Regions from separate parts of the Micromonospora aridisoli genome, predicted to be linked through region 1. Evidence: riboswitches for the same ligand, from Rfam matches in the RefSeq annotation. Region 1 holds a riboswitch; the other holds the start of a gene.
The links. Region 1 has a riboswitch for cyclic di-AMP ahead of SM447_RS06505 (coiled-coil domain-containing protein). Riboswitches for the same ligand answer to the same signal wherever they lie in the genome.
Positions count from the first base shown of each region.

Region 2: linked by a shared signal. The riboswitch ahead of SM447_RS08535 (C39 family peptidase) and the one ahead of SM447_RS06505 (coiled-coil domain-containing protein) in region 1 are both predicted to bind cyclic di-AMP.

Region 1 is NZ_JAXCFK010000002.1:641,605-645,019, forward strand. Features, by position in the region: gene SM447_RS06500 (carbonic anhydrase) at 1-404, shown strand, start outside; gene SM447_RS06505 (coiled-coil domain-containing protein) at 532-1,545, opposite strand; cyclic di-AMP (ydaO/yuaA leader) riboswitch at 1,549-1,680, opposite strand; gene SM447_RS06510 (YibE/F family protein) at 1,847-3,205, opposite strand.
Region 2 is NZ_JAXCFK010000003.1:339,098-342,512, forward strand. Features, by position in the region: gene SM447_RS08520 (class I SAM-dependent methyltransferase) at 1-47, opposite strand, end outside; partial or broken gene SM447_RS08525 (DUF5753 domain-containing protein) at 374-981, shown strand; gene SM447_RS08530 (DUF397 domain-containing protein) at 978-1,172, shown strand; gene SM447_RS08535 (C39 family peptidase) at 1,239-2,126, opposite strand; cyclic di-AMP (ydaO/yuaA leader) riboswitch at 2,352-2,493, opposite strand; gene SM447_RS08540 (hypothetical protein) at 2,773-3,415, opposite strand, start outside.

The DNA.
Region 1 (3,415 bases):
TCGGACCGGAGGTGCTGGGCAGCGTGGAGTACGCGGTGGCCGTGCTGCGTACGCCGCTGGTGGTGGTGCTCGGGCACGACTCGTGCGGTGCGGTGCAGGCGGCCCGCGACGCGTTGGCCACCGCCACCACGCCCGCCGGCCATCTGGGTGCCGTGGTCGACGCCGTGGTGCCGAGCCTGCGCCGGGCGCAGGAGGCCGGGGTGCAGGACCTGGACGGGATCGTGGACATCCACATCGCGCGTACCGTCGAGACGATGCTGGCCTCCTCCGCGACTCTCGCGGCGGAGGTGGACGCCGGGCGGTGCGCGGTGGTCGGAATGTCGTACCGGCTGGCCGCCGGTGAGGTGCGGGCGGTGGCGGCGGAACCCGCCGACCTGGCCGGTGCGATGGTGTCCGCGCCCTGAACGCGCCGACGTTCCGGCCAGTTTCTGACCTCTGAGCGCCAGCCACCTGGCGCGGACCGCCTCATCCACCCGACGAGGGCCGCCCCGCCTGCTGGCGGGACGGCCCTCGGTGCGTCGCGTCGGGCGCTCAGAGCAGTGACACGTGGACGTGATCGGTGTGGTTGGACGGGCCGCTGTAGGAACTCCAGCCCGTCGCCGGGAACCAGATCTGCCGGTTCCAGATCACGTAGTAGACGCCCAGCCGGTCGGCGTTGCGGACCAGGAAGGCCGCCAGGTTGTTGCCGTAGATCCGGGTGTCGTTGTTGTGCCACGGGCTGAAGCCGCTGTTCTGCAACGACCAGTCGCAGGCCCGGCCCTTGGGGTGCTCGAACTTGTCGCCCGGGCGGAAGCAGCCGACGAACCGGTTGAAGCCGGCCCGCTTCACCTCCTTGTACATGTGCAGTGTCCGCGGGGTGATGCAACCCGACGTGGTCGGGTCGTTCTGGCTGCACGACTCCGGCTTCCAGCCGCCGTCCGCCGCCCGGTTCGGTGCGATCCGGGCCACCGGCGAGGTGGCGTCCACCAGGCCGCCGGTCAGGCCGACACCGCCGACCAGCCGGAGCGACTTCTCCGCCTCGCTCTTCTTGCGCGCCATGTCGTTGGTCAGCTTCTGCTGCTCGCGTACCTCGACGTCGAGCGCGAGCTTGGCCTGCTCCGCACGGAGCTTGATGGCGTTGACCTCACCAAGCTTCTTGTCGTTGACCAGGTTCAGCTCGTCCAGCGCCGAGGCCCGGTCGATGAACGAGTCCGGCGCGGTGCTCTGCAACAGCATGGCGATCGCGCCGACCCGGCCCGTCCGGTACGACTGGGTGGCGATCTGGGCGACCTGGGGGGAGAGCGCCTCCAGGTCGGCCTGCGCGCGGCGTACCTCCACCGCGAGTTGGAGCTGCCGCTTCTTGGACTTCTCGAGCTTGGCCTTGGCCTTGGAGAAGTCCCGGTTGGTCGCCTCGATCAGCTCGTTCAGCATCGGCGGGTCGTCGTCGTGCTGGGCGGGCTTGGGGTTGCTCGGCGCCGCCGTCGCGGGCATCGGTCCGCCGAACACGGCGAACGCGGCGAACACGGCCACCACGGGTGTCAACCAGCGGCGTAGGGGTGCCGTCACTGTTTTCCCTTCCATCGACCGCCGACCGGGTTAGCTGACGGGTTCGGGACGGAAGTGGCCCCTACCGCTTTCGCGGATTCACCCCACGTACCTGGGTCCCCGGCTCGCCTGGCGGCGATTGGGCGGTGGCACCGCAGGCGCCGCTGCGCGCCTTCGGCGGTGACCGGCAGTGAGGTTACCCGACAGTCCATCTGTGCTTCTACGCCCCGAACCCGACTAGATGCGTCATTTCGTAATCGCGTTGAGTGACCAGTGACACGGTTTGAAGCCGCATCGGCAGGGGCGGTCACGCTGAGGAGTGTCACCATGTGGTGTCCGTGCTCCTGTCCGGGTCGGGCCACCCCGAGCGGGTGGCGGGGGATGTGTTCCGGGTGGGTGGGGTGCTGAGGGCGTGGAGCGCCTCGGCCCGGTCCGTCGCCGGCCGGGGTACTACGGGGGTGGGCTCACCGGCGGGTGCGTTCGCGTCGCCGCTGGCGTCGCCGCGCCCTGCGGTGGTGACCAGCGCGGCCAGCGCGGTGGTCAGCGGTACGGCGGCGATCAGACCGAGCGTGGCCACCACGCTGCGGACGATCTCCGTGGTGAGGAACTCACTGGTCACGATCTGCCCCAGCGCGCGGGAGTCCGCGGTCAACAGGAGCAGCAGTGGCAGCGAGGCGCCGGCGTACGCCAGCACGATGGTGTTCACCACCGAGGCGATGTGCGCCCGCCCGACCCGGGTGGCCGAGCGGTACAACTCGCGACGGGAGAAGTTCGGGTTGGCGTGCCGCAGTTCGGTGACCGCGGCGGCCTGGGTCACGGTGACGTCGTCGAGCACGCCCAGTGACCCGATGATGATGCCGGCCAGGAGCAGGCCGTGCAGGTCCACGTCGGCGCGGAACATGGACAGTGTGGTGGCGTCCTCGCTGCCGAAGCCGGTCAGGTGGGTGGCCCCGGTGGCGGCCAGCCCGAGCAACCCGGTGAGGACCAGACTGGCGAGCGTCCCGAGCACGGCCACCGAGGTCTGTGCGGATATGCCGTGCGTCAGGTACAGCACCACGAACATGATCAACGAGGCGCCGACGATGGCGACGAGCAGCGGCGGCTGCCCGGCGCTGATGCCGGGCAGCACGAAGGTCAGCAGGATGGCGAAGCTGGCGGCCAGGCCGCCCAGCGCCGCCAGGCCCCGCAACCGCCCGAAGGCCACGATGGCGGCGGCGAAGAGCACGGCCAGCCACACCAGCGGCTTGCCGCGCTGGTGTTCGGCGATGTTGTAGGTGCTGATCGAGGGGTCCGCCGGGTCGATCAGCGAGACCAGGATGATGTCGTCGCCGACATCGATGCGAGGGGCGCCCGGACCGGCCGGGATGGGCGTCTGCACATCCTGGCCGGCGTCCGGGCCGGTCTGCACCCGGACGGTGACCGTGCCACACGGCCCCGCCGCTGTCGTCGGGGTGCCCTCGGGCACCGCGGGATTGGGCGGGCAGGGCTCGCTGACCACGCGGGTGACCGTGCCGTGGTAGCGGGGGGTGTCGTCGGCGGCCTCGGGACGTGGGGCGTCCCGGGGCCAGAGCACGATGGCGGCGACCAGCGTGGCGAGGAAGAGGGGGACCACCGTCACGACGAGGATCCGCCGCACCCGGGGCGGGGTGGGCGGAGCGGAACGGGTGTGATCGGCGCCCATTCAGTGTCTCCCAACGATTTCAGGGCTGAGTACGTGTCGATGGGCGAGACGGTTCAGTCTCACCGGACGACCGTGGCGAAGGGCGGCCGGATCGGCCTGAATGTGGCGGGGTGACTGCTTACCGTGAGCGACAGGTTGGCGCGCGACGGTCGCGGGAACGTGCGCCCGACAGCGGGCTCGGGCCGCGAGGCACGGATTTCGGCTGGCCAT
Region 2 (3,415 bases), on a different contig from region 1:
GTGTCGAAGGTCGTGGCCAGCCCCGCGTACGGTTCCCGCTCCCCCATGATGTCCCCTCGCACAAGTGTCAGACGTGGAAGTCGATCTCACCCGTGATCGTCGCACCGTCACCCACCACCCCGCCGACTCGCCGAGCCGCCGCCCCGTTCATATGCCGAGATCTTGGACGGTTGCCGTTCCGGCGGAGCGGCAACTGTCCAAGATCTCGTGTTGCGGGGCGCTGTGGCCGGCTATCGGGGGCGGCATGAACCAGGAGGAGTTCGGTCGGCGGACGAACTACTCGGCGTCCCTGGTGTCCGCTGTGGAGGTGGGCACCGGGCCGCTCGACCGGCCGTACGCGAAACGGGCGGACGAGGTCCTGGAGACCGGCGGCATGTTCGAGGAGCTGCTGCGGACCGCCGAGGTGCTGCGCCAGCCGTCGTGGTTCCGGCCCTACCTGGAGGCCGAGCGCCATGCCCGGCAGCTGCGCTGCTACCAGCCGACGCTGGTGCCGGGCCTGCTTCAGACCGAGCGCTACGCCCGCGCGGTGATCCGGACCGACGCCGCCCTGACCGAGGCGGAGGTGGATCGGCGGCTCGCCAACCGGCTGGTCCGGCAGGCCATCCTGGAGCAGGACGACCGCCCCAACTCGTCGCGGTGATCGACGAGGCGGTGCTGCGGCGGGTCGACGAGGATCTGAAGGACGCGCTGGTCGAGCAGGTGCACCACCTCGTCGACCTGGCTCGACGGCCCAACATCAGCGTGCATCTCGTGCCGGCGGGCGTCGGCATGCATGCCGGACTGACCGGCCCCTTCATCCTGGCGCGAAGCGCGGACGACGGCTGGGTGGGTAACCGGGACACCCCGCTCGGCGGCGTCCTCGTCGACAAGGACGACGACCTGAGTACCCTGCTGTCCCGGTGGGAGATGGTGCGCAACGAGGCGCTGTCCGGCCGCCAGTCGATCGAGCTGATGAAGGATGTTGTGAAGCCACGGATCTGAACGGCGCGACCTGGCGCAAGTCCATCCGCAGCGGCTCCAGTGGCAACGACTGCGTGGAGGTCGCCGACAACCTGCCCGGCGTGGTGCTGGTCCGCGACACCAAGAACCGCGACGGCGGCACGCTCTCCTTCACCCCGGATTCCTGGGCGAGGTTCGTCGCGCTGGCGAAGCAGCACGGCCCGCACGCCTGACGTACCCGAAACGGAAGCCCTCGACCAGCGGGCCGAGGGCTTCCGCGTGCATCGGGACCGGTGCGATCAGGCCGAGTAGCCGCGGGTGGCGGCCCAGTTGGCCAGGTCGATGGTGCTCATCCAGTACGACGGGTACGAGGCGTCGGCCGAGTCGGCGATCTTCACCATCCGGCCGGAGTCCTCGTAGCCGACCACGGCGATGTAGTGGCCGCCGGGGAAGGAGTGCCAGCGACCGTTGGTGTCGGTGGCGCTGCCGGCGATGTTCACCACGACGCCCCTTCCGGCGGTGACGGCGGCGACGACGTCGGCCTGGAGCTGATCCATCTGCGCCGGGGTGGCCGCGCCGCCACGGATCATCGTGGTCTTGTACGGGCTGCCCTTGACGGTGGCGTTGAGGACGCGGGTGGTGTCCTCGGCCGAGTTGGTGCCGGCGAAGGTGGTGCCGAGCTGGGTGGCCAGGGCGTCCTGGTTGCGCTCGATGCCGGCGGCGCTGAGCGCGTTGCGCACGGCGGCGGGGCCGCAGTAGTAGCCGGTCGTCTGGGCCTGGTGCGCGTACTTGAGGACCTTCGACGCGGGCGGCTTGGGCGCGGCCTTCTTGCTGGTCAGGTCGGGGTCCGGGGTGGCCGAGGTGGCCTTCGGCGACGGCGCGGCGGTGGTACTGGCCGGTGCCGCGCTGCTCGGTGCGGCGCTGCTCGGTGCGGCACTGCTCGGCGCGGTGGTCGACGGAGCGTCCTCGACCCGGTCCTGGCCGCGCGATGCCGCGGTGTCGCCGCGCAGTTCGGCGGCGGTCGTGGTGGGCTCGGTGGCCGGGGTGTTGCCGGTGCCGGCGAGCGCGGCACCGGTGCCGGTGGCCAGCACGAGCGCGACGGCGGAACCGGCCACGATCTGGTACGGGCGTTCGGTGGCGAGCCGCCGGAGCCGGCGGGAAAGGGTGTGCTTCACGGATTCCTCCACGGGCTGAGGGGATGACGGCGCACCGGCTCCGGCGGTCAGGTCGGCATGGGGACGCCGAGGACCGCCCGGGCGAGCGGGAAGGCCGTTCAGGGGTACGCCCGGTGAACCCGGGCGGTGGCGATGACCGGGTCAGCTCGCGGCGATCGGGCCGGCGAGTGCGGGCACCGCGGTGCCGTGGAGGCGAGGGGAAAGCGGGGGGATCACATCGGACTGCACGAGGGTTGGGACTCCTTCCGACACCGCCGACCGGGTTAGCTGACGGATTCGGGCGGGAAGATCGCCCTACCGCGGGCCGAGGCTCGCGGATTCACCCCAGTGGTGCAGTGGGTCCCCGGTTCGTGAAATCACGATTGAGCGGGTCGATGCGGCGTCGCCTCTTGCGATCGGTTACCGCATCGGACGGGCTGACACTACTGGTCAGTCACGTCGTTTCCAACCCCGCTTGAACTGCTTAAACATGATCCAGCGCGGCTATTTTCGGGTATTCGTCGACTGGCGTCGCTCAATGGGATCGACGGCGTTTCGGGCATCTTCGGGCGGGAACCGGACGACTCCGGGACAATGCCGACGGAGATTGCTGCGACAATAGGCTCAACTACGAACAGTGACCGAATTCGGACCTCGTGTGACCCGCCTCACGGAATTTTCAGCCCAGCCGGGCCGGTCGCCACCGCAGGACCGCGGCGGGCCGTTCGGCGGTGGCCCGATCCGGGGCCGGCAACCGGACCGGTCGGAGCCGTTCGGCAGCCGCGTACGCCTCGGCGGAGAGGGTACGGGCCGCCTCGGTGGCCAGTTCCGCGGCCCGCCACAGCTCACGCTCCCGCTCAGCGGCCGCCCGGTAGGCCGCCAGGCGGTTGTCGCGGACCACCCGGGCCAGGATCACCTCCTGCTCGGCCGGATGCCGGCGGGGGTCCCAGCCGGACCGGCGGGCCAGGACGTCGCAGAGTTGGCGGGCGGTCAGATCCCCACGCCAGTGGGCCGCCATCGCGGCGCGGTGCAGCCACCGCTCCCGGGCCGCGTACTCGGCCGGAGTTCGGGGGGTACGCGGGGTCGGCAGCCCGGTGACGCCGGCCAGCCGCCGGGCGGCGGACTCCGCTTCGTCGTACGCGGCCCAGGCGCGGTCCAGTTCCGCCTGGGCGGCCCGCCAGGCCGTACGCCGCCGGTCGGCGTTCTGCGCGGCGCCAGCCGCCGCGACCGCCACCTCACCGGCGTACCGCCGCCGGTCGGCCGCCTCGATCGCGGCGCGCTCCTCATCCTGGCCGGGTCTTTCCGCCGGCCCGGTCGGCTCC